Regions from separate parts of the Pseudorhizobium flavum genome, predicted to be linked through region 2. Evidence: riboswitches for the same ligand, from Rfam matches in the RefSeq annotation. Region 2 holds a riboswitch; each other region holds the start of a gene.
The links. A riboswitch is a leader RNA that binds a small molecule or an ion and turns the genes downstream of it on or off. The one in region 2 is predicted to bind thiamine pyrophosphate.
Positions count from the first base shown of each region.

Region 1: it holds a riboswitch for thiamine pyrophosphate, as region 2 does, so the genes downstream of both, ACEPP2_RS12885 (ABC transporter permease) here and thiM (hydroxyethylthiazole kinase) in region 2, are expected to answer to the same signal.
Region 3: it holds a riboswitch for thiamine pyrophosphate, as region 2 does, so the genes downstream of both, thiB (thiamine ABC transporter substrate binding subunit) here and thiM (hydroxyethylthiazole kinase) in region 2, are expected to answer to the same signal.

Region 1 covers NZ_JBIOKZ010000006.1:39,316-49,727, reverse strand. Annotated here, with positions in the region: gene ACEPP2_RS12905 (DUF294 nucleotidyltransferase-like domain-containing protein) at 1-1,558, shown strand, start outside; gene ACEPP2_RS12900 (TRAP transporter substrate-binding protein) at 1,576-2,574, opposite strand; gene ACEPP2_RS12895 (TRAP transporter large permease subunit) at 2,586-4,352, opposite strand; gene ACEPP2_RS12890 (ABC transporter substrate-binding protein) at 4,454-5,398, opposite strand; gene ACEPP2_RS12885 (ABC transporter permease) at 5,417-6,175, opposite strand; TPP riboswitch at 6,309-6,412, opposite strand; gene ACEPP2_RS12880 (5-methyltetrahydropteroyltriglutamate--homocysteine S-methyltransferase) at 6,549-7,643, opposite strand; gene ACEPP2_RS12875 (aromatic ring-hydroxylating oxygenase subunit alpha) at 8,000-9,244, shown strand; gene ACEPP2_RS12870 (2Fe-2S iron-sulfur cluster-binding protein) at 9,246-10,331, shown strand.
Region 2 covers NZ_JBIOKZ010000003.1:124,895-135,306, forward strand. Annotated here, with positions in the region: gene ACEPP2_RS07525 (ABC transporter ATP-binding protein) at 1-364, shown strand, start outside; gene ACEPP2_RS07530 (ABC transporter ATP-binding protein) at 361-1,083, shown strand; gene ACEPP2_RS07535 (FdhF/YdeP family oxidoreductase) at 1,308-3,578, shown strand; gene ACEPP2_RS07540 (acetyl-CoA hydrolase/transferase family protein) at 3,801-5,294, shown strand; gene thiD (bifunctional hydroxymethylpyrimidine kinase/phosphomethylpyrimidine kinase) at 5,352-6,149, opposite strand; gene thiE (thiamine phosphate synthase) at 6,146-6,781, opposite strand; gene thiM (hydroxyethylthiazole kinase) at 6,778-7,584, opposite strand; TPP riboswitch at 7,623-7,717, opposite strand; gene ACEPP2_RS07560 (glycoside hydrolase family 13 protein) at 7,825-9,510, opposite strand; gene ACEPP2_RS07565 (hypothetical protein) at 9,632-9,817, shown strand; gene ACEPP2_RS07570 (hypothetical protein) at 9,827-10,030, shown strand; gene ACEPP2_RS07575 (SDR family oxidoreductase) at 10,112-10,412, opposite strand, start outside.
Region 3 covers NZ_JBIOKZ010000003.1:314,006-324,417, reverse strand. Annotated here, with positions in the region: gene ACEPP2_RS08385 (ABC-F family ATP-binding cassette domain-containing protein) at 1-1,406, shown strand, start outside; gene ACEPP2_RS08380 (response regulator) at 1,558-2,007, shown strand; TPP riboswitch at 2,068-2,167, shown strand; gene thiB (thiamine ABC transporter substrate binding subunit) at 2,238-3,206, shown strand; gene thiP (thiamine/thiamine pyrophosphate ABC transporter permease) at 3,213-4,844, shown strand; gene ACEPP2_RS08365 (thiamine ABC transporter ATP-binding protein) at 4,831-5,556, shown strand; gene ACEPP2_RS08360 (M48 family metalloprotease) at 5,776-7,278, shown strand; gene ACEPP2_RS08355 (RNA polymerase factor sigma-32) at 7,290-8,150, opposite strand; gene ACEPP2_RS08350 (CarD family transcriptional regulator) at 8,444-9,013, opposite strand; gene fdxA (ferredoxin FdxA) at 9,370-9,708, opposite strand; gene ACEPP2_RS08340 (RNA-binding S4 domain-containing protein) at 9,948-10,292, opposite strand; gene ACEPP2_RS08335 (helicase-related protein) at 10,299-10,412, opposite strand, start outside.

The DNA.
Region 1 (10,412 bases), on a different contig from region 2:
CTCTGCAACGACGCTCGTGGAGCAGCAGCAGGGCGTCGGCTGGTTCGAGCGCCCGGCCGGCAAGCCGGATTTTGTCCACACCGCGATCGAGGTCGGCAGCCAGCGGGCGATCGACAGCTTCCTTTACCGGCAGCGGCTGGAAGACGTGATGAGCAGTCCGCCGATCACCGTGGATGCCGGCGCCTCCCTGCACGAGGCCGCCCGCCTGATGGCCGACAAGGGCATAGGCTGCGTCATCGTCAGGCAGGCCGATGGGCCGCATGGGATACTGACCGAGCGGGATGTCCTGCGGGTCCTGGCGGACAAGGGTCCGGAGGCCGGGGCGACGCTTGTCGGCACGATCATGACCTCGCCCGTCATTACCGCCCAGGGGGACACCTTCCTCTACCGGGCGCTTGGCCTGATGGCCCGCCGAAACCTTCGCTATCTCGGCGTTCGCGACGAACATGGTGATCTTGCGGGCGTCTTCACCTTGCGCACGCTCCTGCGGGAGCGGGCGCTGTCGACGCTGACGGTGGGCGACGAGATCGCCACCGCGACGAGGCCACGCGAGCTTGCCCGGGTCCAGTCCGCCTTGCCTTCCCTCGCCTCGGGATTGATCTCCGATGGCCTCAATGCGCAGGCGGTGGGGGCAGTGATTGCTGCCGAAGGCCGGGCCATGACGGCACGCGCGGCGGAGATCGCCGAAGGGGAACTACTCGCCGCCGGCCACGGTCCGCCCCCGGCGGAGTACGCCCTGCTCGTTCTTGGCTCGGCCGGGCGCGGCGAAAGCCTACTGGCGGCGGATCAGGACAATGCGCTCGTGATCGACGACGACTACCACGGCGACCTCGATTCCGACGGGGACTGGTTCAGCCGCTTTTCCACCCGCGTCAACGAGATCCTTGACCGCGCCGGCGTCCACTACTGTCGCGGCGGCGTGATGGCGAAGAACCGTCCCTGGCGCCGTACCCAGGCGGACTGGCTTCGGCAGGCGCGTATCTGGGCGAGCGAACCCTCGCGGCAGGGCTTGGCGAACGTCGACATCTTCTTTGATCTTGCGCCTGCCTATGTCTCGTCGGCGAAGGCGACCCGGTTGGCGGACAGTCTTCGTCTGGAATCCGCCCATGTCGCGCGGCACTCGCTCGATCTGCTGCGGATGCTTGGCGAGGACGCCGCAGCACGCTACAGCCAGCTCGGCATGTTCGGCCGCATTCGTAAGGACAATGGCGGACGCGTCGACCTCAAGAACGGCGCCCTTCTGCCGATCGTCTCCGGTGCACGCGTCGTCGCCCTGCGCCACGGCATCTTCGCCCATACCACTCCGGAACGTCTGCGGCAGGCCGCGGCGGCCGCCGGGCGCTCGCAGGCCGATGCGGCCTTGCTTGCCGACATGCACGGCTTCCTGATGCGCCTGATCCTGACCCAACAGATCACCGATATCGAGGCCGGGCTGAAGCCAGGCGGCACGGTTGACGTTTCGAGACTCAGCCGGCGTGACATGGACCGGCTGCGCGATGCGCTCCAGCATGTCGCCCTTGTTCGCAATGTCGTGCGGGACCTCCTGCAGGTGCCTTGAGTGGTCGACAGTGCCGCTCAGGCGAGCTTGAGGACGCTGTCGATGACCTCGCGGCCGCCGACCACGCCGCTGAACTCCTGCCAGAGGGTTTCGGCAGTCTTCCGCCAATCCTCCGGCCGTTCCGGCTGGAGCACCTGCGTTCCCTGCGAGACAGCTAGGTCGAGCGAGGCCTCTTCGTCCGCCGCCATCCAGCCATTGAAAACTTCGCTCGCCTCTGCGGATATTTCCGCAAGCACCTGCTGCTCCTCTTCCTCGAGGCGATCCCAGAAGTTCTCCGCGTAGAAGACAACGCCCGCGGAGCGGATATGCGCCGTCCGGGTCAGGTAGGGAACGACCTCATGCAGCTTCAGGCCTGCATAGGCGGAGATGGTCAGGTCCATAGCGTCGGCGACGCCGGTGGAGAGGGCGTTGTAGGTCTCGGTGATCGGGATGCCGACGGGGATCGCACCGAAGCGGCTCCAGAGGCTCGTGTGGAGCCGGCTCTGGATCACCCGCATCGTCTTGCCCTGCATCTGCTCCGGCAGCGTGATCGGCTCCTTGGCGAGGAGGTGACGGGCGCCATAGTCGATGAAGCCGCTGGCCACGAATCCGTGACTCGCGAGCCGGCGGACAAGATCGCTGCCGACGTCGCTCCCGACGACGCGGCGCAGGTGAGCGGCGTCACTGTATAGGAACGGCAAGTCGAGTATCTGCAGCTCCGGCACCCATGCGGTGAGGGTCGAGACGGTGCAGAGGCTCGCCTGGATAGAGCCGAGAAGTGCGCCATCCGCCACCTCCTTCTCGCCGCCCAGAGCGCCATTGGGGACGATCCGGAAGCGGAAGCGTCCGGGAAGACGCTCCTCCGCCCTGTCGGCGATCCAGCGCCAGATCCGGGTTTCGGGCTTCTCCTCGCCCAGAAGCGACGCGACCGTGATGACGCTCGTGCGCGCCGAGGCCGATCGAAGGAAGGCGGGGGATGCGAAGACGGGAGCCAGACCGGCTGCGGCGAGAAGCGTGCGGCGCGTGATCGAAGTCATCGGATATCCTTTCAGAAAAACAGTGCCAGAAGGCAGAGGACGAGGAGGGCGCAGAGCAGTGCGACAAGATAAGGAATGACCGCCCTGAAAAGGGCTCCCACGGGAACACCTGTCGTGCCGCTGACCACGAAGACGAGCATGCCGACCGGCGGTGTCAGACCTCCCAGCATCAGGTTGACCACGGCGATCACCCCGAACAGGACGGGGTCGATGCCTGCGCCCACGGCAACCGGCAGCAGGATCGGGCCGAGAAGAAGGATCGCGGCGCCAGTATCGAGGACGAGGCCGGCGGCGAGCAGGACGAGATTGCAGAGCAGGAGAACCTGCCATGGTGCCTCCGCAAGCGACCCCGCGAGATCGAGGACGGTCCCGGCCACACCATCCACCGCGAGCAGGAAAGCAAAAGGCGCGGCGGCGCCGATGAGGAGCCCGATTGCGGCCGCCTCGACGCCAGCTTGCCGGAAGATTGAGGCGAGGCCTCCGCAAGTTGGCCGGGTTGCAAGAGCAAGCAGCAGCGCATAACCGGCTGCGACCGCTGCGGCCTCGGTCGGGGTGACGATGCCGAAGCGGATGCCGCCGAGGACCACGACCACCAGTCCCAATGCCGGCACGGCAGCCAACAGGGCGCGGGATCGCTCCGCGCCGGTTGCCCGGGCGCTTCGGTTGCTGTCGCCGTTCGCGAGACGGATCGCTACCGCCAGGCAGGCCGCCATGAGAAGCCCGGCATAGGCGCCGCCTATCAACAAGCGTCCGGCCGAAATATCCGTCGCGGCTGCCAGCAAGAGAAAGGCAATCGAAGGCGGGATGACATTGTCGAGCACAGAGGTGGCCGCGATAATCGCCGCGGAGCGTTCCGGGGGGTAGCCGTGACTGACGAGATGCGGGTGGAAGGTGGATGCGCCGAATGCGGCGTTCGCGACCGAAGAGCCGGATGCTCCCGAGAAGAAGACGCTGGTCAGAAGCGCAGTCTGCGCCAGACCGGCCCTCCTGTGGCCGACGAGGGTTTGCGCCAGCCGCACCAGGCGCTCTCCGGCTCCCGAGAGGGTGAGCATACCGCCGCAAAGCAGGAAGAAGGGAATGGCGAGCAGGAGGAAGCGCGACATGCCGGATGCTGCGGTGGAGACGATGGCCGGCTCCGACAAGCCGCTTCCAGAGGGGATCGCGAACATGACCCCGGCCAGCAGGCAATGGGCGAGCGGGGCGCCAAGCAGGAGCGTCGCACCCGCGGCAAGTGCGGCAACGGCGCTTGGCAGCATGCTTGAGCCAAGGTCCGCCTGCGGCAGGAGAAGCGCAAGTGCTGCACCCGCAGCCACTGATAAAAGGCCGAGGAAGCCCCTGCCCTCGCCGATACGGACCAGCAGCAGCATTGCAAGAAGGAGCGCTCCGCCTGCAGCGAGGCACCAGAAGCGCACATGTTCAGGGAGGCCGAGAGCGGGCGAGACGGAACGGAGCGCCGCTGCAGCCTCGGCACCGCCCGTGAGGAGGAGACAGCCTGCCGCCGCACTCGTCCCGTCAGCGCAAAGGCCCGCAATCCGGCGCCCCTCGTGCGGCAGCAGCCGGGTCAGGATGTCAAGCCTCAGCGAAAATGGCCCCTGCAGGCTGAGCGGCAGGCCAAGACAGATGAGCGCCAGGAAGAGCCAGAGCGCGGCCTCCTCGGTGCCTGCGAAACCGGTCCTGGCGCCATAGCGGAGGCCGACGGTTACCAGGACAAGCAGGAGAAGCAGTGCGAGGAGCAGACCCGCCCCTGCCGACAGCACCTGCTCGACGCGCAGCGCCATCCGGGTGGCATGGATGGAGGCACGCGACCGAGGGACGGGATGAGGCCCCGACGACACCGATACTTCCTGCCTGCTCTCGCTGCAGCCGGAGACCATTTCAATCATCCGCCGATTTCGACCGCAAGGTCTTCGACGGTCGGCGCCTTATCGATAAGCCCACTCTCCGCCAGGAACGCGCCGAAACGCTCATAACGGCTTCTGTCCAGCGCAGCCGGACGTTTGGCAAAGCGCGGAAGGGTGTCGCGGAAAGCCTGGCGGTTGAGTTCGTCGTCGAGATCGGGATATGCCGCGATGAACAGCGACCATGCTTCATCCGGATGATTGGTCAGGAAGATGCTGGCCTCTTCCACCGCCTGGAGGAACCGCCGCAGGCGACCATCGTCCGAGAGATCCTTGTGGGCGATGAAGATCAACTCGTCATAGACGGGCACGCCATGCTCCTCGGGAAAGAACGAGCGCGCCTCGCCTCCAGCGAGCCGGATCTGGGTTAGTTCGAAGTTGCGGAATCCACCGACCGTTGCGTCGACCTGCCCCCCGAGCAGCGACGAGGTCAGCGCGAAGTTGACGTTGACGAGTTCCACCTCGTCGAGAGCCACGCCTTCGGCGGCGAGCATGCGCTTCAGCATGGCATCCTCGAAGCCCGAGACAGAAAAGCCGATCTTCCTGCCCTTGAGGTCCGCAAGCGTCTTGATAGGCCCCTCCGCGAGCACCGTCACCGTGTTCAGCGGCGTCTCCACCAGCGTGCCGAAGCGGACGAGCGGCAGACCGGCCGCGTGGTCCAGATAGAGGTTCGGCTGATAATGGACACCGACATCCGCCTGTCTTGCCGCAACCAGTCGCGGCACGGAGGACGGATCGGCAGGCGGGATCAGTTCCACATCAAGGCCTGCCGCTTCGAACAATCCCTTCTGCTGCGCGACAATCATGGGAGCGTGGTCCGGGTTGACGAACCACTCCAGCATGACCGTCAGGCGATCGGCGGCGTGGGACGGTACCGGCCAGGCAAGCATGGCAGCGACGGCCCAGGAAAGAAGATGTATTCTCATGAATGTTTCTCCGGCTAACTATCTTGGATCGGTGTGGTGGACTTCCGGCGCCCATGGGGTGATGCGGGCTGTCGCGACATCGACCGCAAGCCGCAGCACGAGGGTGAGCACGGCAAGAAGGACCATGGCGGCGAAGACGATGTCGGTCTGCATGCGGGCATTCGCCTGCACCATGACAAAGCCAAGCCCGGCCGACGCCCCGACCCATTCGCCGACCACGGCGCCGATCGGCGCAAGGGGCGCGGCAACGCGAAGGCCCGAGATCAGGCCCGGCAGAGCCAGGGGCGCGCGGATGTAGCGAAGGGTCTGCCAATGGGTCGCCCGGGTCAGCGCAACGGCATCGAGGATCGCAGGTTCGGTCCGGCGCAGGCCATCAGCAAAGGCGGAGGCGACCGGGAAGAAGATGATGATCGTCGCCATGACGGCCTTGGAGGCGATCCCGAACCCGAACCACAACACGAGGATCGGCGCCAGCACGAAGACCGGCAGCCCCTGCAGCACCAGGACGGCCGGCCAGATCAGCCGGCCGGCACGGGGGAAGGCGGCGGCGGCAAGCGCCGCGAGCGCACCCAGAACGGCGCCACAGGCGAGCCCGATGGCGATCTCGGCGATGGTGACCAGGCTGTTGCGAAGCAGGAAACCGCCCTGGCGGGCGAAGGCGGCAAGGACGTCCGCCGGCGGCGGCAGGATATAGGCCGGGGGATGGAAGAGCCATATGCCGGCCTGCCAGAGCACCAGCAGCCCGACGAGTCCCATCCCCATGTGACGGGGTGGCATGGCTCGACCTAACGCATCGATGAGGCGGCTGGCGGGCGTCCTGTCCGAGGGCTAGGTCTTGAAGAGTATGGCATGGTTCGATCTCCCGACGTCAATCACGGAGATCCAGGCAGAGCGGAGAAGAGAATTGGCGCCGAAAGGCCGTTTCCGTTCCTACGCCGGTATGACCCGGATCAGGTTCAAGGGTCCGGCTCACCGCCATCTCAGCACCGTTACGATGCCCCCCTCGGAATACCGCCATGTTTCATGAACCACGCGGACATGTCAATCCGGGTCCACAGCCGACGCTCAGGCGTGCCGACTTCATTACCCTCCATGCCAAAGAGATCGGCAGACCCGCCCTCGACGGTCGGGCCCGCCTTCGCGGACAGCTTTACGCTGTTCCCCAGATCGTCTGCGCGGTCTTCACGACGAGCTCGAGCTTGCGCCGCTGGTCTTCCTCGGTGATCGCATTGCCGTGCTCGGTCGATGCGAAGCCGCACTGCGGTGCAATTCCCAGCTGATCCATGTCCACGTACTGGGAGGCCGCCTCGAACTGCTTGCGCAGCCAGTCGATCGATTCCAGTTCCGCCGTCTTCGTGGTGATGAAACCAGCCATGATTCGCTTCTTGCCCTTCGGCAGGAGCTTCAGCGGCTCTAGTCCGCCGGCACGGTCGGTATCGTATTCCATGAAATAGATATCGACGCTGGTCTTGTTGAAGATGGCGTCGGCGGCTGCGTCGTAGCCGCCGGTGGCAGCGAAGGTTGAGCGGAAATTGCCGCGGCACATGTGCATGCCGATGACCATGTCGGACGGACGATCCTTGATCGCCTCTTCCAGCATCCAGGCATAGCGGTCGATCAACCAGTCGGGATCCTGCCCCATGGCCTTGCGCTGCTCGCGCTGCTTCGGGTCGCCGAGATAGGCAAAGAAGATATCATCGAGCTGCAGGTATCGGCAGCCGGCCGCGTAATAGGCGGCAACGGCCTGACGATAGGTCTCGGCGATATCCGCAAAGAGCACGTCGGGATCCTTGTACTCGGCAGGACGGACGTCGGCCGGGTCGGTGCGGAAATGCACGCAGGAAGGACCGGGAATCGAGATTTTCGGGAAGACACTGGTGTGGTCCTTCACGAAGGTGAAGTGCTCGAGCATCGGGTGGTCCTTCGGGAAGCCGAGCTTGCCGTTGATCACCGGATGCACCGGCGGGATCTGCGTGCCGTGGAACTGCACGCCCTCTCCGCGGGTCTCCATGTCCATGCCGTCCAGCATGCCCATGAAATCGAAATGCCAGAAGGCGCGACGCGCTTCACCGTCGGTGACAACCTTCAGGCCGACCTCTTCCTGCATCTTGATGAGTTTCGGGATCTCCGCATCTTCGATGGCGCGCAGGGTCGCCGCATCGGCGCGGGCGGCGCGTGCCTCGGCAATCGGGCGCGGGCGAAGAAGACTGCCGACATGGTCGGCGCGGAAAGGTGGTGTCGGCATGCTGATCCTCCAGTTGATGTCGCGCATTCCGGACGGGATCAGAAGGATCGATCCTCATCCTCCGTGGCGACCGCCTTGCCGATACCACAGGATGAGCCGGAACCGGAGAGGAAATCGTGTCCTGTCCGACTGTTCCGTTTGCGCAGTCGCGATGTCGCGAAAGAACATCTCGGGACGGCTCCTCCTCTGCTAGCCTGCAGGTGTTCGGCGCCGCACCCGTTGTTGCATCGAACAAAGAATGACCGGCCCAAAGTCGATATGGAGCGACTTGTTGCGGTGGGCGATCGGGCGACGGCGCCAACAGGCGACCGATGCGCAGCTAAGCCATCCAACGGTCCCGCGAAGGGATGAAGAACATGGATGTGCGCGACGACATGCTTCGCCGGCTCAAGGCGCGAGCCGACGGATTCAGCCTTGAACAGCCCTTCTACATCGATCCCGATTTCCATCGGGTCGATCTCGAGGAGATCTGGTACAAGGACTGGCTGTTCATCGGCCATGATTGCGAAATCCCCCGCGCCGGCAACTACTTCACCGTCCAGGTCGGCGACTATCCCGTCGTGATCGTCAGGGGCAAGGACGGAGTCATCCGTGCATTCCACAACACCTGTCGCCACCGCGGCCATCGCGTCTGCACGCAGGAACGCGGCGCATCTGCACGGCTCGTCTGTCCCTATCACCAGTGGACCTACGATCTCGACGGCTCTCTGGTCTTCGCGCGGCAGATGGGCGAGGACTTCGACAAGGCACAGTTCGGGATGAAGCTGGTCGCCTGCGAAAGCGTCGCCGGCTATATCTTCATCTGCCTTGCTGCAACGCCCTCCGACTTTGCACCGGTGCGCGCTTCGATCGAGCCCTACATGAAGCCGCACCGGCTGTGGGAGGCCAAGGTCGCCCACCGCAACACGATCATCGAAAAGGGCAACTGGAAGCTCGTCTGGGAAAACAACCGGGAATGCTACCACTGCGCCAGCAATCATCCGGAACTCTGCCGCACCTATCCGGAGGCTCCGAGCGCGACGGGCGTCCAGGGAGCCAAGGACGATCCGGTCATTGCCGAGCATTGGGCACGCTGCGAGGCGGCCGGGCTGCCGAGCGAATTCCGGATCGACCCTTCGGGCCAGTTCCGCACCGCCCGCATGCCGCTGATCCAGGATGCCGAAAGCTACACGATGACGGGCAGGAGAGCCGTCCGCCGGCCCTTGTCGGACGAAGTGACGACCTCGCATATCGGGACCATGCTGCTCTTCCACTATCCGACGACCTGGAACCACATCCTCGTCGACCACGCGATCTCCTTCCGCGTCCTGCCGCTATCGGCGGAGGAGACGGCGGTCACGACGACATGGCTCGTGCACAGGGATGCAGTCGAGGGAGTGGACTACGATCTCGATGAACTGACGCATGTCTGGAACATGACGAACGACCAGGACCGGCGGATCGTCGAAGAGAATGCCTTCGGCATCCGCTCGCCCGCCTACGAGCCCGGTCCCTATTCGCCCGAGCACGAGGGCGGGGTCATGCAGTTCGTCGAATGGTACACGACCTTCATGACAAACCGCCTGCAGGGTAAGGCGGCGCCGCTTTCGGCGGTGGCATGAGATGAACATGGTGCAGCCGACCTATCGCCACTTCGACGAGATGCGCCCCTGGTCGGACCGGGAACACCGCCTGGAATGCGTCGCCGTCACGCCGGAAGCTCCCGACGTGATGACCTTCACCTTCCGGCCCGACCGGCCGGGCGTCTGGTTCCGCTACCTGCCCGGGCAATTCGTGACCCTGGAGATTCCGGCGAGACCGGAGCCCCTGATGCGGACCTACACGCTGTCCTCCAGTCCGTCTCGGCCGTATACGGTTTCAGTCACGGTGAAGGCACAGAAGGGATCGCTCGGTACGCGTTGGATGTTCGACAATCTGCGGCCGGGCATGGCGGTGAAGGCCTTCGGGCCACAGGGCGATTTCTCCTATGCGTGCCATCCGGGCGACAGATATCTCTTCATCTCCGCCGGGTCCGGCATTACGCCGATGATGTCGATGACGCGTGACCTTGGCGACCGGTCGCCCGACAGCGACATCACCTTCCTCCATTGCGCCCGCTCGCCCGACGACATCATCTTTCGCTGGGAGCTGGAGGCACGGGCTCGCGACATGCCGCAATTCACGCTCGGCCTGATCGTCGAGCAGTTGTCGCGCGGACAGCTGTGGTCGGGACTGAAGGGGCGTATCGACAAGGCAAAGATAGCGCTGCTGGCGCCCGATTTCCTCGACCGCACCGTCTTCTGCTGCGGGCCTGAGCCATTCATGGCGACAGTTCGCGAGTCGCTTTCGGGTGCCGGCTTCGACATGGGCAACTATCACGAGGAGACATTTCACCCGGTTGCGCCGCCACCGCCGGTCGCCACCGCCGACCATCATGGTGGTGTGGAGCCGACCAGAATCTTCTTCTCCGCCTCCGGCAAGGAGGGCGCCTGCGAGGCCGGCCACACGATCCTGCAGGCGGCGCGCGCCGCGGGAGTACGTATCGCCGCAGCGTGCGAATCCGGCCTCTGCGGCACCTGCAAGGTCCGCAAGCTCGCCGGCGAGGTCGAGATGAATCACAATGGCGGCATCCTCGACGACGAGATCGATGATGGCTTCATCCTCGCCTGCTGCTCCCGCCCGATGGGCGACGTGGAGATCGAGGCCTAGCCTGCGTGCTTGCACGGGCGGTGCTGTCGCCCGATCGCCGGAAAGGCGGAATGCGTGCCCGCGTTACTAACACCGCACGAA
Region 2 (10,412 bases):
GGCGGAACTGCTCGGACGGTTCGGCCTCGATGCCGTTATGGGCAGCCGGACGGCGACGCTTCCTTACGGCAAACAGCGGCTTCTCGAGATCGCTCTGGCATTCGCGTCGAAGCCGAAGGTGCTTCTGCTCGACGAGCCTGCTGCCGGCGTTCCCGAAGACGAGCGTCACGAAGTGCTGAGGATCGTCTCGGACCTGCCGGGCGACGTGACCGTCCTGCTGATCGAGCACGACATGGACCTCGTCTTTTCCTTTGCGAGCCGGATTACCGTCCTTGTCGCAGGAGCGGTCTTTGCCGAAGGTTCAGTAGCAGACATCTCCAGCGACACCCGGGTCAAGGCGGTCTACCTCGGAGAGAATGCATGAACCGGCCGCTGCTCGTCATCGATCGCCTCGTCGCCGGCTACGGCGAAGCGAGCGTCCTCGCCGGGATCAGTCTGACGATGGACGAAGGCCGGACGCTGGCCTTGCTCGGCAGGAACGGTACCGGAAAGACGACCCTGGTGGACACCATCGCCGGTTTGACCACCCACCACTCGGGTAGCATCAAGCTGTTGGAGCGCGACATCACCCGCCTTCGCGCCGATCGCCGCGTGGCGGCAGGAATCGGCTGGGTCCCGCAGGAGCGCAACATCTTCAAATCGCTCACGGTGGAAGAAAACCTGACCGCCATTGCGCGGTCCGGCCCCTGGACGCTGCCGCGGGTCTTTTCCATGTTTCCCCGCCTGGAAGAGCGGCGACGTAACCTTGGCAGCCAACTGTCCGGCGGCGAGCAGCAGATGCTCGCCGTGGCCCGCGCGCTCATGGTCAATCCCCGGCTTCTCCTGCTGGACGAGCCTCTCGAAGGACTTGCCCCGATCATCGTCGACGAGCTTCTTGCCGCACTTCGCCAGATCGTCGAGGGAGAAGGGATGTCGGCCATCATCATCGAACAGAAGGCACGCAAGATCCTGCCCCTGACCGATGACGCCATCATCCTGGACCGTGGCGCGGTGGTCTATTCCGGAACGAGCGCCGAACTGCTCGACGATGATGAGGTCATGGCGCAGCACCTGGGAGTAGGGCGGGCAGCGACACCGGCGTGACGGCGCGAGGATTATCTCCTCGACTTGCCGCCGGACCATGAACCGCCTTGCTCCGAGCGAGCATCCTTTCTTCCAGATCCGTTGATCACGAATGTCTGACCTGCATCCCCGGCGCCAGTCCGCCGACATGCGGAACCTTGGGCTCTTCTTCGGGTTGCCCCCTCAGCCTGTCGACACTGGTCGGCGGGGTGGATTCTGTTCCATCTGTTCACCTGGGGACGCCAATGTCGAAGAACGAGACCGTACATTATGATGGCCCGGCTGGAGGCTGGGGTTCGGTGCGAGGGATCGCTCGCATCTTCGCCAAGGAGCTGAACTCGCCGGCGGTTGCCGATACGCTGCGTCGCCAGAACAAACCAGGAGGCTTCATGTGTGTCTCCTGCGCCTGGACGAAGCCGGCCGATCATCACCCCTTCGAGTTCTGCGAGAACGGCGCCAAGGCGACGCTCTGGGAGCTGACGACCCGCCGTTGCACGCCGGAGTTCTTCGCCAAGCATACAGTTACGGAGTTACGCGGCTGGAAGGACCACGACCTCGAACAGGAAGGCCGTCTCACCCATCCGATGCGCTACGATCACGACAGTGACCGCTATGTCCCCTGTGCGTGGGAGGAGGCCTTTTCCGCCATCGGTCAGGAGCTGAAGGCGCTCGATCCGAAGTCCGTGGTCTTCTACGCGTCCGGCCGAGCAAGCCTCGAGACCTCTTATCTCTATGCGCTTTTCGCGCGGCTCTACGGCCACAACAACCTGCCCGACAGCTCCAACATGTGCCATGAAACCACGTCGGTCGGCCTGAAGAAGGTTATCGGAGCCTCCGTCGGCACCTCCGTCTACGGTGACTTCTCGACCTGCGACGCGATCTTCTTCTTCGGCCAGAACACCGGCTCCAACAGCCCCCGCTTCCTTCACCCGCTGCAGGCGGCGGTCAAGCGCGGCTGCAAGATTATCACCTTCAACCCAGTCCGCGAAAAAGGGCTGGAGATCATGATTAACCCGCAGAGCCCGACGGAGATGCTGACGGGCAAGGAGACGCAGATCTCCTGCCAGTATCATCAGGTCAAGACCGGCGGCGACATCGCGGCCATCATGGGCATGTGCAAGCACGTGTTCGCCAAGGATGACGAAGCCAAGCAGCAGGGCCGCAACGTGATCGACCGGGATTTCGTCGAGCAGCACACCAGCGGGTTCGGTGCGTTCGAGGAAAAGGTACGTGCAACCAGCTGGGACGAGATCGAGCGGGAATCGGGGCTTGAGCGGGCAGCCCTGGAGGCCGCCGGACAAGTCTACGTGGATGCGGAACGGGTCATCGGCATTTACGGCATGGGACTGACACAGCAGGTCGGCGGCTTCGAGAGTATCGCCATGCTGGTGAACCTCCTCTTGCTGAAGGGCAATATCGGTCGGGACGGCACCGGCATCTCCCCCGTCCGGGGCCACTCCAATGTCCAGGGGCAGCGGACGGTCGGCATCTCTGAAAAGCCGGAGTTGGTTCCGCTCGACAAGCTCGCGGAGATGTTCGATTTCGAGCCGCCGCGCGAAAAGGGTGTGAACACCGTCGAGGCTTGTGAAGGAATTATCGATGGCAGCATCCGCGGCTTCGTCAGCCTGGGCGGCAATTTCGTCCGTGCTATCCCCGATCACGATGTCATGGAGGCAGCGTGGACGAAGATGCGCCTGACGGTGCAGATTGCCACCAAGCTCAACCGCAGCCACCTGATCAATGGCGAAGTCGCCTATCTCCTCCCCTGCCTCGGACGCAGCGAGGTGGACATGCAGGAGGCAGGGCCGCAGACAGTCTCCATGGAAGACAGCTTGAGCTGCATCCACGGCTCCGTCGGCAAGCACAAGCCGGCGAGCGAGCATCTATTGTCAGAGCTCGCCATCGTGGCCGGCATGGCGAAGGCCACACTTCCCCCCAATCCGAAGGTGAAGTGGGATGAATGGCGGGGCGACTACGGAAAGGTCCGCGATCTGATCGAGGAGACCTACCCGGACAAGTTCCACGACTTCAACAAGCGCCTGTTCACGCCGGGAGGTTTCTACCGGGGAAACAGCGCGCGGGAGCGGATCTGGAAGACGGATAGCGGCAAGGCCGAGTTTACGGTACCGGAAGCACTTTCTGCGGCAGGCTTCGAGGACCGGGAGGGCCGCTATCGCCTGATGACCCTTCGCAGCAACGACCAGTTCAACACGACCATCTACGGCTACAGCGACCGCCTGAGAGGCATCGAAGGGACGCGCAACGTCCTGCTGATCAACCCGAAGGAGATGAAAAAGCTCGGTCTTCAAGAGGGCCAGTTGGTCGGGTTGCAGACGGATATCGAGGATGGCCGGGAGCGCAAAGTGGAAGGCTTGAAGGTCCTGCCTTTCCAGCTGCCCGACGGTTGCGTTGCAGGCTACTATCCGGAACTCAACCCGCTCATCCCTCTCTCACTCCATGAGAGGCTGTCCCAGACACCGGCGTCGAAGGCTGTGCCTGTCCGAATCCTGCCGTGACTGTTGTTGCAAGGATGGCCTGACCTTCCGGGACCTCGGGACGCCGCGCTTTGCCGGCGCCCTCGGTGGCTCCGGAGGATCAGCTGCAGGTCCTTGATACTTGTCAATGCCAGAGGATCTCCCGGCACTAAAGTGCGCCGCCTGGACAGGCGGTCGTCGCCTGTCTTTGACACGGCTGCCCGGCCCTCGATAAATGGCCGGATGAAATCGAAGGATGAGAAGATGATCTCCGACCGTATCCGCCGCCCCGCGCTCCTTGACAAGATCGTTTCGGCGGAGGAGGCGGCAGCCCTCATCAAGGACGGGATGATCATCGGCATGAGCGGGTTCACCCGCGCCGGCGACGCCAAGGCAGTTCCCATCTCCATGGCAGCGCGCGCCCGCACAGAACCCTTCAAGATTACGCTGATCACCGGCGCGTCTCTTGGCCACGATGTCGACCGGATGCTGACCGAGGCAAAGGTACTCACCCGCCGCATGCCTTTCCAAGCGGATCGGACCCTACGCGCCGCCATCAACCGCGGCGAAGTGATGTTCATCGATCAGCATCTATCAGAAACGGTGGAGCACCTCCGCTCCAATCAGCTCGGTCCTATCGACTATGCCATTGTCGAGGCTGCTGCCATCACCGAAGAGGGAAACATCGTTCCTTCGACCTCCGTCGGCAACTCCGCGAGCTTTGCGGTTCTTGCCAAGAAGATCATCGTCGAGATCAATCTCAGCCAGCCGGCTGAACTGGAAGGCCTGCACGACATCTACTTCCCCGGCAAGCGACCAACCCGTGTGCCGATCCCGGTCGTAACCTGCGACAGTCGCGTTGGCTTCCCATTCGTGCCGATTGATCCCGACAAGATCGCCGCGATCGTAGTCACTGACGAGAAGGACAGTGCGTCAACCATAGAGCCGCAGGATGCCGACACCAGCGCGATCGCCTCGCACCTCATCCGGTTCTTCGAGGACGAGGTCGAAAAAGGCAGGCTGGACCTGACTCTGCAACCGCTGCAGGCTGGTATCGGCACAATCGCCAACTCCGTACTGACCGGTCTTGCCGATGGCCCGTTCCATCACCTGCGCATGTACAGTGAAGTGCTGCAGGACAGCACCTTCGATCTTTTCGATGCGGGAAAGCTTGCCTTCGCCTCCGGATCCTCCATCACCCTTTCGACGGCGTGCGCTGACCGGGTCTTTGCGGACTTCCGCAAATACAAGGAGCACCTGGTGCTCCGGCCGCAGGAGATCAGCAACCATCCTGAAGTCATCCGCCGGCTGGGGGTGATCGGCATCAATACGGCGCTGGAACTCGACATTTATGGCAATGTCAACTCGACGCATGTCAATGGCACACACATGATGAATGGCATCGGCGGATCCGGCGACTTTGCGCGGAATGCCTTCCTGTCTATCTTCGTCACGAAGTCGCTCGCCAAGGACGGCAAGCTGTCGTCCATCGTCCCCATGGTGCCGCATGTCGATCACACCGAGCATGACGTCGATATCATCGTCACGGAAAACGGGCTCGCTGACCTTCGCGAGCTGGCGCCACGGGAGCGGGCAAGGGAAATCATCCAGAACTGCGTTCACCCCAGTTTCCGGGAAGCCCTGATGAGCTATTTCGAGCGCGCCTGCGCGCGCGGCGGCCACACGCCACATCTCCTGGAAGAGGCGCTGTCCTGGCACATCCATGCTCAGGCGACGGGGACAATGCACAAGAGCTAGCCAGCTATCGGCCCGCTGCCAAAGTAATTGGTGCCGAGGCTTCGTCCGACTGCGCTTTCAGCTGGTGGCATGGAGATGGTGCACGGGGCCATGACCGGACCCCACATCGAGTTCCCCGGAACGATGGATCGCTGATGCGAGGTACAGCTTGGCCGTTCGGACGGCGGCCACGACATCATTACCCTTGCCCAGTTCGGCAGCAATCGCGCTGGATAGCGTACATCCTGTCCCATGGGTATTGGAGGTCTGGACCCGCCGCCCTTCAAGCCATGTCAGGCCCGCGGGATCGGCAAGGACGTCGGGACTTTCATCCTCCGGAAGATGGCCCCCCTTGACCAGTACGGCTCGGGCACCGCGGGCTCTGAGCGCTTCCGCCTGCTCGGCCATCGTATGGCGATCCCGCGCCTCTGGCTCTCCCAGAAGGGCGGCTGCTTCGGGGAGATTCGGCGTCAGCACCGTGGCAAGCGGCAGGAGGCGATCCCGAAGCGCTGCGACAGCCTGTTCTGCGAGAAGCGAGGCGCCGCCTTTGGCAATCATCACTGGGTCGAGCACGATCGGCACGCCGGGCTGCCGGGACAGGATGTCGGCCACGGTCTCGGCGATTTCCGCATTTGCGATCATGCCGATCTTAACGGCATCGACGCGGACGTCGTCGAAAACGGCCCGGATCTGATCAGCAACGAAGCCCGCCGGAACGATCTGGACGCCGTAGACGCCTTTCGTGTTCTGCGCGGTGAGGGCGGTCACGACCGCCATTCCATAGGTACCGTGAGCCGCGAAAGTCTTCAGATCGGCCTGTATGCCTGCCCCGCCGGACGGGTCGGAGCCGGCAATGGAGAGAATGTTCGCAATCATGGCCGCGCCTTTTCTATTTCCTGGATCAGGGCACGGGCTGCACTGCGTGGAGCGGGCGTGCCGCAGACGGCGGAGACGACGGCAAGGCCGGCGGCTCCAGCGGCGATGACCGAAGCGGCATGCTCCATCTTCAGTCCACCGATCGCGACTGCCGGAACCGGTGAGACGGATACGATATGGGCGAGACCCTCCAGGCCGACTGGTTGCTTGTGATCCGGCTTGGTCCCGGTGGCGAAGACCGGGCCAACGCCGACATAGTCGACGATAGCTGGGTCCACATCGCGCATCAATTGTGCCGTCTCGACGGAAAGGCCAAGGATCAGTCGCTCGCCGATGGCAAGCCGCGCCGCAGCTGCCGACATGTCTTCCTGCCCGACATGCACGCCGTCTGCACCGATCTCGAGTGCGGCCTCTACGTCATCATTGACGATCAGCGCTATTCCGTATCCGGCCAGGGCAGCTTTGAGCGCCTTGCCCGTCTCGATCAGGCTCGTCCGGTCGGCGCGCTTGTCTCGAAGCTGTATCATGGTGGCGCCGCCTTCCGCGGCAAGGCGTGCAGTCTCGACCACGCCCACCGAGCGGCAAAGATCGGGATCGAGGACGACATAGAGCGACAGGTCGAAAATCTTCATTCCGCTCGTATCCTTGCTTCCGATTCCAGCCTCTGCGGGCCGATCGCCGCCAGCGCATCGAGGAACAGGGGCGGGAAAGAGCCAGGGCCCTCGGCCCGGTGGCTGGCATCCTCACCACAAACGGCGAACAAAGTCATGGCGGCGACGGTCGCCTCCAGCGGCCGGCCCGGCGCGACGGCGGCGAAGGCTCCGGTAAGGCAGGTCAATGCGCAGCCCAGCGCGGTAACCTTCGGCATGAGCGCCGAGCCTCCCTCGATCCAAACGCGGCGACGTCCATCCGTGACGAGATCGATCTCCCCGGTGACGCCAACGACGCAGGCGAAGCGTCGGGCAAGATCCACGGCCGCCGTTTCTGCCGCCAGGCTGCTGTCACGGCTGTCGACGCCTTGTCCCCTGCTCTCAAGGCCAGCGAGTGCCATGATTTCCGAAGCATTTCCCCGGATGATGGTCGGCTGGAGATCAAGGAGTTCGCTTACAGCTTGGCGACGAAAGCTCGTGGCATAGTGGGCCACGGGATCGAGGACCCAAGGCTTGCCTGTCTCCTTTGCCGCGCCGGCGGCACCTTTCATGCCTGGGACGTCAGCCGCCCACAATGTGCCAATATTGATCGTGACGGCCGCTGCAATTCGGGCAAACTCGGCAGCCTCCTCCTCGGCGCTGACCATCGCCGGAGATGCGCCGGCAGCGAGAAGGACATTCGCGGCAATGTTCATCGACACATCATTGGTGATACATTGGATGAGCGGGTTGCTTGCGCGCAGCGCCTCCAGCAATGTCCCGCAACTGGAAGGAAAATCGGTCAAGAGAAACGCCTTTCTTCGTCCAGCGAGGTAAGGCAACGGTATCTCGACCCGCGACTCCCTCCGCCAGCATGATCTGGTTCAGGTTCAAAGGGTGCTTCTCAGCCCGCTTCAGCGGACGCCCCCGTCTGTTCCCAACTTAGGAAGAATTCTGCCAGTTGTCACTCTGGAAAGCGTCTCGACTGCAAGGGACAGGATTCTGTCCACACTGGCTCGCGTCGGGCGGAGGTCACTCCGGTGCACCTAGGGTGCGAGGCGGGACGAGAGCAGTGCGAAGGCTTCGTAAGGCCCGAGGCCAAGGGTCTCTCCAACCTCCCCCACCGGCGAGTAATTGCTGATCAAGGGACGACCGCGTCGGTGGAGTTCATCCGGAAGTTCGATCGTAATCGTGCGAGGAGTGAAATTGGCGATTACCAGCAGTTCCTCGTCGTCCAGCGTGCGCGTGTAGACGAAGACGTCGGGATGGTGATCCAGCCAAGCCTGATAGCGACCATAGACGATGACAGGATGCTGCTTGCGCAGCGAAACGAGTTCCCGGTAATGCGCCCAGATCGATCGATCGTCAGATACCTGGCTGGCTGCATTCAGCGTCGCGTAGTTGGGATTAACCTCAATCCACGGGGAGCCGGTCGTGAAACCGCCGTGGGGATCGGCGCTCCACTGCATGGGCGTTCGCGCATTGTCGCGGCCGCTCTCATTGGCACCGCGGATGAAATCCTCCGTCGAAAGGCCCGCCTCGACGTGCAGACGATGCATGTTGAGGGTTTCGATGTCCTTGTATTGGTTGAGGGACGTAAAGGAGACGTTCGTCATGCCGATCTCTTCCCCCTGATAGATGAACGGCGTGCCCTTCATCAGGTGCAGCACGGTCGCCAGCATCTTGGCCGATTCAACATGATATCCCGTGGCATCCCCATATCGTGACACGGCGCGTGGCAGGTCATGATTGCCCCAGAACAGGGAGTTCCAACCGTCTTCTGCCAAAGCATGTTGCCACTTGCCCAGGACGGCCTTCAGCTTCACCAGATCGACGGGCTTTGGTCGCCACTTGCCGTGGGTCTCGTCCCAACTCTGGGTGACGTATTCGAACTGGAAGACCATGGAGAGCTCCCTGCGGTCCCGCCCTGAGTAGAGCAGGGCGGAATCGGGTGTCGCGCTCCAGGCCTCGCCGACTGTCAAAACGTCCCGCTCTCCGAATGTCTCGCGGTTCATTTCCTGCAGGTAATCATGGAGGTGCGGGCCGTCTGCGGTGATGCCGGCATCGACCTCCTTGCCGATCAGGTCGATTACGTCCATCCGGAAACCGGCAATACCTCGATCAAGCCACCAGTTCATCATGCGGTAGATTTCGGACCTGACCTCTGGATTCTTCCAGTTGAGGTCCGGCTGCCGCCTTGAAAACAGGTGGAGGTAATATTCGCCAGTGCGGGGATCGAGCGTCCAAGCTGAACCTCCGAAGGACGAGGTCAGATCATTGGGAGGGCCCCCATCGGCTGACGGCGGCCGCCATATGTAGAAGTCGCGCAGGCGGCTTTCGCGCGAACCGCGGGACTCGACGAACCATGGGTGCTCGTCGGAGGTATGATTGACCACCAGATCCAGAAGGATCCCGATGCCGCGCTGGCGTGCCTCGGCGACCAGTTTGTCGAAATCAGCGAGGGTGCCGAATTCATCTGCGATGTTCTGATAATCGGATATGTCGTATCCGTTGTCGTCCATGGGCGACTTGTAGATGGGCGACAGCCATAAAACGGTGACGCCAAGGGACTGCAGATAGTCCAGCCGACCGATGATGCCGGGAATGTCGCCAATCCCATCGCCGTTGCTGTCGCAGAAGCTGCGCGGATAGATCTGGTAGACGGTTGCCGCGTGCCACCATTTTCGCTCGATGATCGAGAGGGATTTTGGCTTGTTGACAAGCTCTTTCATGGGCGGCTCCGATATCAACATCACGATCCGCAACGCAGGATTGGCGGGCCGGTTCCCGTTTGCCGGAACATTGAGCCATCCTGTCTGTTAGCCATACGACTTACTTGCACAGGAGGTCGTCATGAACAGCAAACTCCCACCCGTCCCCGACGAGAACCGCAGCGACAAGGGCACCGGCGAGCGTTCCGCCGCCAGCCTTTCCAAGGGCAGCCCCGTCGACCCACGCGAAAAGAATTTCGACAAGCAGGGCCAACAGGGCAACAGCAAGGTGAACACCACGCATCAAGGCTACCAGCAGGACCGTTAGGAGCGTTGCATGTCTACATCGCAAAAGACGCCGGCCAGCATCCGGCAAGGAGGACCCGGCTCCTCTCACGAGAACGCCAAGGCGCCACTCGACTTGAAGAAGCCGTCGGCTGATCCAGACGATCGTTCCCGCAGCAAGGTCTCGGGCGGAGGTGGCGAACATGACAGCCATCATACCCATGACTCAGTACGTAAAGGCGGCGGCAGCCACTAGACGACATGGGGATAACCGGCACCACGGATCGGTGCCGGTTTCTCCTGGACCATGCTCTACGCCGCTCGCGGCTGACCCATGTTATCGCAACAGACCTTGGCCGCCATCGACGTAGATCGGAACGCCGGTCACATGTCTCGCCCTGTGCGAGGCGAGGAACAGGATCACGTCAGCAACATCCATAGAGGCGCCCGGTCTGCCTTCGGTCAGAGGGATGTCGCCCTCCGGCCACTCTACGGGAACGGCCGTCTTGCCCGGATTACGAATGCTGGTGTTGTCATCGATCTCGGTGTCGATCTTGCCGGGGCAGACGGCGTTGATCCGTATCTTGTACCTGCCCAGTTCGAGCGCGAGCTGCTTCGTGATGGCAACCTGTGCAGCC
Region 3 (10,412 bases), 190 kb from region 2:
TCCTGATGCTGGACGAACCGACCAACCATCTCGACCTGCCAACGATCGAATGGCTGGAGGAGGAACTGAGGAAGACGCGGAGCGCGCTCGTCCTCATCTCGCACGACCGGCGATTCCTTGAGAAAGTATCGACGGCGACGGTTTGGCTCGATCGCGGCACGTCGCGACGCCTCGACCGCGGATTTTCTCATTTCGAGGCCTGGCGCGACGAGGTCCTAGCGGCAGAGGAACTGGAGCAGCACAAGCTGGGCAAGGCGATCGAGCGCGAGGAGCACTGGCTGCGCTACGGCGTGACGGCCCGGCGCAAGCGCAACATGCGCCGGCTGGGGGAACTGCAGACGATGCGCGCCGCCTATCGCGGTCACAAAGGTCCGCAAGGGTCAGTCCAGGCGGCGGCATCGGAAGGTCGGGAATCCGGAAAGCTGGTGATCGAGGCAGAAGCGATCACCAAGAGTTATGGAGACCGGCTTATCGTCGCGCCCTTCTCCATCCGCGTACACCGGGGCGACAGGATAGGCCTTGTGGGACCCAACGGTGCCGGAAAGACGACGCTGTTGAAGATGCTGACGGGGCAGCTCGATCCAGATTCGGGCACGGTGCGGCTCGGGACAAATCTCGAAATCGCCACGCTGGACCAGAAGCGAGAGGACCTCGATCCCGACGACACGCTTTCCCACTACCTCACCGACGGACGCGGCGAAACGCTTCTCGTCAATGGCGAGCAGCGTCACGTCGCGGGCTACATGAAGGATTTCCTGTTCCAGCCCGAGCAGATCCGCACGCCGATCAAGAACCTTTCCGGCGGCGAGAGGGCGCGGCTGATCCTGGCACGCATCATGGCGAGGCCGTCCAACCTGCTGATCCTCGATGAGCCGACCAACGATCTCGACATCGAGACACTGGATCTGCTGCAGGAGATCGTCGCCGGCTACAACGGCACTGTCATTCTGGTCAGCCACGACCGCGACTTCCTCGACCGGACGGTCACCTCGACCATAGCACCCGCGGATCCGGAAGCGCCGGACGGGCGCTGGATCGAATATGCAGGCGGGTACTCCGACATGCTGGCACAACGCCGCGGCGTCCAGGAGGAACGGCGGCGTTCCGAACGCCAGGCAAGGGAGAGGACGGAGACTTCGGCGCCGGCCGCTGAGGTGCCGAAAAACCGCGGCAAGCTGTCCTTCAAGCAGAAGTTCGCGCTGGAGAACCTTCCGAAGGACATCGCCAAGGCCGAGGCCGAGGTTGCCGCCCGGGAGAAGCGAATGGCGGATCCCGACCTTTTCACGAAAGATCCGGCAGCCTTCACCGCGCTGGCTTCTGAACTGGAGGCGCTACGCAAGCGGCTCGCAGAGATGGAGGAGGAATGGTTCAAGCTTGAAATGCTGCGCGAGGAGTTGGAGGGCTGACGTTAACCATCTGTTATCCATGAAACCCACTCGAAACCCGTCAACCTGTCACAATGCGGAACAATGACGGCAGGTGGTCGTTCGGGTGGCAGTATCGATGCGGCACGGCCGGGATCGGTACGAAGCGGCACCGAACCATCAGGAGCATCCGATGCTGACAAGTGTAACGAGTGGTTGGCAGACCCCGGTCTCTGAGGAACATCGCGTCCTGATCGTGGAAGACGAGTTTCTCATCGCCTTGGACGTGGCCGATACGGTCGAAGCCATGGGCTTGAAGGTCGCCGGCCTCGCCAATGGCCGCAACCCCGCTCTCGCACTCGCCCAGTCTGCAGACATTGCCCTTGTCGATGTCAATCTGGCTGACGGCAAGACTGGACCGTCAATAGGCCGCGAGCTTGCCGAGAAATATGGCGTTGCCGTCATCTTCATGACTGCCAATCCTGAAGAGATCGAAGCCGGCAGCCATGGACCGCTCGGGGTGCTGACGAAGCCGGTAATGCCGCATGTGATCGAGCAGACGATCGGCTATATCCTTGCAGGCCGAACGGGAGGTTATGCCGAGCTCCCGCGCGAGCTTCGCGTCCTTCAAAGCGCCCACTGACGCTCATTGAGCAACCATGGACGGCGCTTGCCAAGCGCCGGATCGATCGCTACATCTCTGACCGATCTAACGGGGTGCCACTTCGTGGCTGAGAGGCTTTCGCCAACCCGCAGAACCTGATCCGGTTAACACCGGCGGAGGGATTAGACGGCGTCCATCAGCCCCTCGTCCTTTCTGCCAAAGAGGAGGCATTGATGCGGCTCTCGGCACTTTCGCTTATCATCGCGGCGATGACCGCTTCGACGCCGACCATGGCTCAGGAGCGCAGCCTGACCGTCTACACCTATGAGAGCTTCACCGCCGAGTGGGGGCCGGGGCCAAGGGTCAAGGAAGAGTTCGAGAAATCATGCGCCTGCCGCGTCAACTTCGTGGCGGTCGCGGATGGCGTCGCACTTCTTTCGCGGTTGAAGCTGGAAGGCGAGAATAACGAAGCTGACATCGTTCTCGGTCTCGACACCAATCTTGCCTATGAAGCCAAGGCCACTGGCCTGTTCGAAAGGCATGGACTGGATACAAGTCCCATCAGCGTGCCGGGCGGGTACGGAGACGACGTCTTCATCCCCTATGACTACGGACATTTCGCCATCATATACGACACGCAATCGGTCGACAGGCCGCCGGCCAGCCTGAAGGATCTGGTCGAGGGCGACCCTTCAGAAAAGATCGTCATCCAGGATCCGAGAACCTCCACCCCAGGCCTTGGCCTGCTTTTGTGGATGAAGTCGGTTTACGGCGAGGAGGCCGAAGCGGCGTGGGCAAAGCTTCGTCGACGCATCCTGACGGTCACGCCGGGTTGGTCGGAAGCCTACGGATTGTTCACCAAGGGAGAGGTCCCCATAGTTCTCTCCTATACCACCTCCCCTGCCTATCACATGGTGGCCGAAGATATTGATCGCTACCAGGCAGCGCCCTTCTCGGAAGGCCATTATATCCAGATCGAGGTCGCAGGTCTGTTGCGGACATCGGAGAACAAGGACCTGGCGCGCCAGTTTCTCGAATTCATGATGTCACCGGCCTTCCAAGACATCATACCGACCACCAACTGGATGATGCCGGCCGCTCAGACGAGCGAGCCCTTGCCGGAAGCGTTCGACCGCCTCGTCCAGCCGGAAAAGACCTTCCTCATGGACTCTGCGGACGTGGCGAGAAACCGGCAGGCCTGGATCGATGAGTGGCTGGCGGCGATGAGCGGACGCTAAAGCTCAATGCTGACGAGACGGGAGCAGCAAACTGCAATCGGTGGAGGTATCGTCACCTTCGCAAGCGTCGCTGCCTTCATCGGTCTTGCCACCTATTCCCTCCTTGCCGCGGCGCCAGACGCTGGCGGCGAGGCACTTTGGACAGCCTACACGGCGCGCGTGCTGCGGTTCACGCTTCTTCAGGCAGGGCTCTCCACTTTGCTGTCTATCGGCCTGGCGATTCCGGTCGCATTGGCGCTGGCGCGGCGGCCGCACCTCCCGGGCAGGCTCTGGATCCTGCGGCTGATGGCGCTGCCAATGGGTCTGCCCGCACTCGTCGCTGCCCTTGGCCTCATTACGATCTGGGGGAGGCAAGGACTGGTCAATTCGCTTCTCCTGCGCGGCGGACTCGACGAGCCGGTCAGCATCTACGGTCTGGGCGGCATCCTGCTCGCACACGTCTTCTTCAACCTGCCTCTCGCATGCCGCCTGATGGTGGCCTCGCTCGATAGGTTGCCGGGCGAATACTGGATGCTGGCCGCGCAGCTGGGCATGCAGCCCGTCGCCATCTTCCGGCTGATCGAGTGGCCGGTCCTCTTGCGGGTCCTGCCAGGCATCGCCGGCCTGATCTTCATGCTTTGCGCGACGAGCTTCACGCTCGTCCTGGTGCTGGGCGGAGGTCCGGCTGCGACAACCCTTGAAGTTGCGATCTACCAGTCACTGCGCTTCGATTTTGATCCTGCCCGTGCAGTTGGACTGTCACTGCTGCAGATCGGGCTGACGGCCATGCTCCTGATCATCCTGTCCCGGCTGCCTGTGACTGACGACCGATCGGGGAAAAGCGGGTACCGCGTTCGGCGCTTCGACGGCAAAGGAGCCGCGGCGCGGGCATGGGACACTCTGGTCATCGCCGTCGCCACAGCTTTCGTCCTGATGCCACTGCTCGCCGTTCTTCGGGCGGGGATCCAGGCAGACCTCCCGCGCCTCGTGGCGAGCGACGCCTTCCAGCGGGCGCTGGCAACGAGCATGCTGATCGCGCTGTCCTCAGGCCTGCTGGCGGTGATGGCATCGGTCAGGCTCATCGATGCGCGCCTGGCGATTGCCGACCGGAAGAATGCCGGCGTCCTCTTGCGCGGCTTTTCTTCCACCCTGGATGCCGCCTCCTTCCTCGTTCTCCTTGTCCCCCCGGTCGTGCTTGGGACGGGCTGGTTCCTGCTTCTGAGGCTTTCGGGCTCGGCATCGCTATTGGTCGGGTGGATTGTTGTTGCGATCAACGCGCTGATGGCAATCCCCTTCGTCATCAGGGTGTTGGAGCCGGCGATGAAGGAGCACCGCGACAGTTCCGTACGACTGGCAGCAAGTCTGGGGATCGGCGGCTGGACCCGCTTCTGGCGCATCGACCGACCGGTTCTGACGCGGCCGACGCTCCTCGCTTTTTCGTTTGCGATGTCGCTCTCCCTTGGAGATCTGGGAGCTGTCGCGCTCTTTGCTTCCAACGACTTCGTAACCCTGCCCTGGCTCCTCTACAGCAGCCTTTCCAGCTATCGTACGCAGGATGCCGATGGCTTGGCGATTCTGCTTGCCGCGGCATGCCTTCTGCTGACGATGATCGGCACGTCGGGCCGGCGAATGAACGGAACACATCATGCCCATCGATGACGATGCGCCGGAAATCCGCCTGGACCGCGTCGATTTGACCCTGGGAAGCACACGCTTCCACCTGGACTGCGACATTCCGCCCGGAGCGATCACAGCGGTTGCCGGACCGTCCGGTGCAGGCAAGTCCACCCTCCTGAACTTGGTCGCGGGCTTTGAGGTCCCCGACAGCGGTCGCGTCCTCTTTAACGGTCAGGATCTGACGTTGCAGCATCCATCGGAACGACCCGTTTCGCTGATCTTCCAGAACAACAATCTCTTCGGGCACCTTGACGTCTTTACCAACGTGGCGCTCGGGATCAATCCGTCCCTTCGCAGACTGACCGTAGGGGAGAGACAGGCCGTCCTCTCCGCACTTGATCGAGTCGGGCTCGGCGGGATGGAGCGCCGGTTGCCACGGACGCTTTCCGGAGGCGAGCAGCAACGCGTGGCCTTCGCTCGCACTCTCGTTCGCCAGAAACCGGTCCTTTTGATGGATGAACCCTTTGCGGCGCTTGATCCGGGGCTGCGGCAGAGCATGGCAGGCCTTTTATCGGAACTGCACCGAGAAACGAAAAGCACGGTCATCCTGGTGACGCACGACCGGGACGAACTGCGACGCCTAGCGACCCATGTGATCTTCATGAACGAAGGAATTGTTCTCGTGAGCGCTCCAGTGGAAGAATTCCTCCGGCGAAGCGACATCCCCGCCGTCGTTCAATTCCTCGCCAGCTGACGCCTGTGCCACAATTTGGTCGTGGCACGGTGGCATCGCAGCAACAGCGTCTTTCTGCTTTGGCCGCCACAGGCGATCTGAACAAGAAGCACTATATTGGCTGAGGGAAAATCGCTAAGCCGACGACAGGAACGGCCGGCCTTGTTTACGGTGGGGCATACCCGACGGATGATCGGGAAGCGGGTCTGGATAATGACGAAGCCGAGATTGCTGACGATGATGCGTGAAGGGGCGACGCCCCGCCGAGCCGGTACTGCGCGTGCGGCGAGGCATCTCGCTCTTCTGCTCGCAGGGGCTACAGCGCTCTCCGGCTGCCAGTCGATTCTTGACCAGGCTTACCAGCCGAATGTCGCCCCCTCGGAGAACCCGCAGATTGTCGACGAGGTCCAGAAGAACGACCCGCGGGCGCAGATGGGGGCGCGGGAACATCCAAGGATCGTCGCGAGCTATGGCGGAGAATATCACGATGCCAAGACCGAGAAGCTGGTCGCCCGCATTGCCGGAGCGTTGACTGCCGTCTCGGAAAACCCCTCGCAGTCCTATCGCATCACCATCCTGAACTCACCGGCGATCAATGCTTTCGCCCTCCCGGGCGGCTATCTTTACGTGACGCGCGGACTGCTCGCACTCGCCAATGACGCCTCGGAAGTGGCGGCCGTTCTTTCTCACGAAATGGCCCATGTCACCGCCAATCACGGAATCGAGCGTCAGAAGCGTGAGGAAGCGGAGGTAATTGCCAGCCGCGTGGTGGCGGAAGTCCTGTCCAGCGACTTGGCCGGCAAGCAGGCGCTGGCACGCGGGAAACTTCGCCTCGCGGCCTTTTCGCGGCAGCAGGAATTGCAAGCCGATGTCATCGGTGTCCGGATGCTGGGGGAAGCGGGCTATGACCCTTATGCTGCACCCCGGTTCCTCGACTCCATGGCGGCCTATGCGCGCTTCTCTTCGGTCGATCCGGACAGCGATCAGAGCCTGGACTTCCTGTCGAGCCACCCGAATGCGCCCCAGCGGGTCGACCTCGCCCGTCGTCACGCTCGCGCACAAGGCATGGAAGGCACCGTCGGCGACCGCGGCCGGGACTACTATCTGGCGGGCATCGACGGGCTTCTCTTCGGTGACAGCCCGGAAGAGGGCTTCGTTCGCGGACAGACATTCCTGCACGGGAGCCTCGGCATACGCTTTGAGGTGCCGAAGGATTTCCAGATAGACAACAAGGTGGATGCCGTCCTTGCAACGGGCCCCGGCGAGACCGCAATCCGTTTCGATGGCGTCGATGCCGGTGACACGACCAGCCTGACCAACTACCTCACCAGCGGCTGGGTCGCGGGTCTCAAGCCGGAAACGGTTCGGATGACCAGCGTCAACGGTCTTCCGGCAGCCACCGCCCGCGCCTCGGCGGAGCGTTGGGATTTCGACGTCACCGTCATCCGGATCGACGACCAGATCTTTCGATTCCTCACCGCTGTTCCGAAGGGCAGCCCGGCACTGGAAACGGTTTCCACCGTGCTGAAGTCAAGCTTCAGGAAGATGACGCCACAGGAAGTCGCGTTCCTCAAACCATTGCGTGTGAGGGTGGTAACCGCAGGCCCGCAGGATACGCTTGCGACTCTGGCGGCGCGAATGATGGGAACAGACCGGAAGCTGGACCTCTTCCGGGTGCTCAACGCACTCCCGGCTGGCGCTGCAGTCTCGCCGGGTCAGCGATTCAAAATCGTCTCGGAATGACCGCGGGCAGCTTAGCAAGCTGCCATCTGGGGGTTCGCGGAGACCAACGCCGACTTCAGCTTTTCCATGGCGCGGCTTTCGATTTGGCGCACTCGTTCCTTGGAAATGCCGAGTTCAGCACCAAGCGCCTCAAGCGTCGCTCCCTCGTCCGTCAAACGGCGAGCCCGGATGATCTTCTTCTCGCGGTCATTCAGCTTGGTGAGAGCTCCGTGTAGCCAACGCATGCGCCGCTCCCCGTCAATCATGCCGGAGACTTGTTCATCGGGAAGGGGCTCGCCGCTTGCGAGCATGTCCAGCCGCTCGCCGCTATCCGCATCGCCGGCTATGGAGGGGGCCTGCAGTGAGGCGTCGTTGCCGGATAGGCGGGCGTCCATAGTCTGAACGTCTGCGACGCTTACGCCGAGCGCAACAGCAATTTCCTCATGGATAGCCCGCGATGTAAGGTTGCTGTCGCCCCGTGCGAGCTTCGCACGCAGTCGGCGGAGGTTGAAGAACAGCGCCTTCTGGGCAGAGCTCGTGCCGCCGCGGACGATTGACCAGTTGCGAAGGATATAGTCCTGCATCGAGGCGCGAATCCACCAGCTGGCATAGGTAGAGAACCGGACATCGCGAGCCGGTTCGAAGCGGGCTGCCGCCTCCAGAAGCCCGACATAACCTTCCTGAACGAGATCACTCATCGGCAGGCCGAAGCCGCGGAATTTGGAAGCCATGGCGATGACGAGCCGCATATGGGCAAGGGCAATCTGATTGCGAGCATCCTGGTCCTGGTCATCCTTCCACCGGACCGCGAGATTGCGCTCCTCGTCTCTGGCCAGATAGGGAGCTGACATTGCAATCTTGATCATATTGCGGTCCGCAGACATGGCTTTCATCGTGTCTTCTCCGTGACGTTGGCTGGCTTCGACAAGAATGACAGTCAGATGGTGCCGCGGCCGCCGCCACGAATTACCCACTCCGCCTTCCTCGTCCCCTCTTCGTTCCCAAGAGGCCTTGCCATCTCGCGGCTGGCCCCTATTTCCTCTTTGTAGGAGCGGTTCTTGAAGCGTCTTGCAGGCGCGACAGTTGTCGCCGTTCCGGCGGGTTAACGTCCTGCGCGAAAAAAAGTTCCAATAAAAAAAACCCGGCGCAAAGGCCGGGTTTCTTGTAGTTACGATGCAGCCGAAGCTTATGCGGCTTCGTCCTGGGACTCTTCTTCCTCGACGACCTTGCCCCGCTTCGGGCCCTTGGCGAGGTTTACCTCGACCAGACGGACCGCTTCTGTGTCGGACATCTTGTTGACCGCTGCAATCTCCCGCGCCATCCGATCGAGGGCAGCTTCATAGAGCTGGCGCTCCGAATAGGATTGTTCCGGCTGGTTCTCCGCGCGGTAAAGGTCACGCACGACCTCCGCGATGGAGATCAGGTCTCCGGAGTTGATCTTTGCGTCATACTCCTGGGCGCGACGCGACCACATGGTGCGCTTTACGCGGGCCTTGCCCTGGACCACCTTGAGCGCCCGCTCGACAAAGTCAGTCTCGGAGAGCTTGCGCATGCCGATGCTGACGGCCTTAGCCACTGGCACCTTGAGCCGCATCTTGTCCTTCTCGAAATCGATCACGAAAAGCTCGAGCTTCATGCCCGCCACTTCCTGCTCTTCGATGGCGGTAATCATACCTACGCCATGTGCCGGGTAAACGATCGCTTCACCGGTCTTGAAGCCCTGGCGTGCCGAAGATTTTTTCTGCTGGGTCGTCATACGTTTCACAAACTCCCTGTTACGCACCCGGTGTACGACCGGGGCCGGGTCAGGCAGGCCCGGATGAGACGGGGGAAACCGTCGGGTCACTCGATACTGGTCCGACCAACGTGCGCGAAAAGAACCTCCACTGCGATAAACGACGACAAACACATTATGGGAATGTCACGGAAACCGCGTCGGATGATCTGTAACTTTCGTGATGTTTTTTGGGCACGCTTGTGCCGCTCGTGGAACAGTGATCCCTGTCTACCACAAAAAAGTGCGGAAATCAATTATTTGCTTTTATGCGCGCCGTGGCGGCACGCTGACCTAGCTGCCCAAATGACAGGCACACCGACTGCGCGGCACCAGCTTCAGTCGCCCTTTCCAGGCTCCGGCGAGAAATACTGGTCGAACTTGCCAGCAACTCCATCCATTTCCTTGGCCTCTGGCATCGGCTCGCGCTTCACCGTGATGTTCGGCCAGATCTGGGCGTATTCGGCATTCACCTTCAGCCACTTGTCGAGACCAGGCTCGGTATCGGGCTTGATGGCCTCAGCCGGGCATTCAGGTTCGCAGACTCCGCAATCGATGCATTCGTCCGGATGAATGACGAGGAAGTTCTCGCCCTCATAGAAACAGTCGACGGGGCAAACCTCCACGCAATCGGTATATTTGCAGCGAACACAGTTGTCAGTCACCACGTAGGTCATGCAGCACTCCAGAATTGCGATCTGGCGGGCTCGGCCTCGGGAGATTGGCCGCTCGCCGGCACAGACGAGAGGCCATCGCGGCCTTTGCGGCCACCCCGGCGCAACCCCTGCGCGTCGGTCTGTGAGGTAAGACCTTTCCCGACGCTTAGCAAGGATAAACCTTCTCCGGAAACGGATCAGGGAGGAGCATTATTCTCCCTGGTGTGCGGCCGCTCGCGCAATGCCGATACGCCCGATACTCACGGTCGAGGACGCCTCTGGGCGCGCTCGAAAGGCGTCAGCGGCCTCTGTGGGCCGAGGGTCTCGGAAATGTCGGAATAGAGGAGCCGCGCCTCCGCGAACGGCCCGCGACGATCGCCGCCGTCGCGCACGAGCAGCAGGACGTCGCGCCGCTCCATTGCAAGCCCGACCCTGTCTCCGGGACGAACGAGGCAGCCAGGCTGGACAACCGTTTCGCCGTTCAAGGTCACTGCGCCTGCGGCGATCAGCGATTGGGCGAACGAGCGCGACTTCACCATGCGCGTGAAGAAGAGCCACTTGTCGATGCGCTGGCGCGAACCTTCCCGAGGACCTTCTTCGTCCATGGCAGCCTACTTCTTCATCTGTTCCTTCAGCGCGGCCAGCTTGGCGAAGGGTGAATCCGGATCCACCGGCTTCTCCTTGCGCGGCGGCTTCGCCTCAAACCGCGCGGGCTGCGGCCCTTT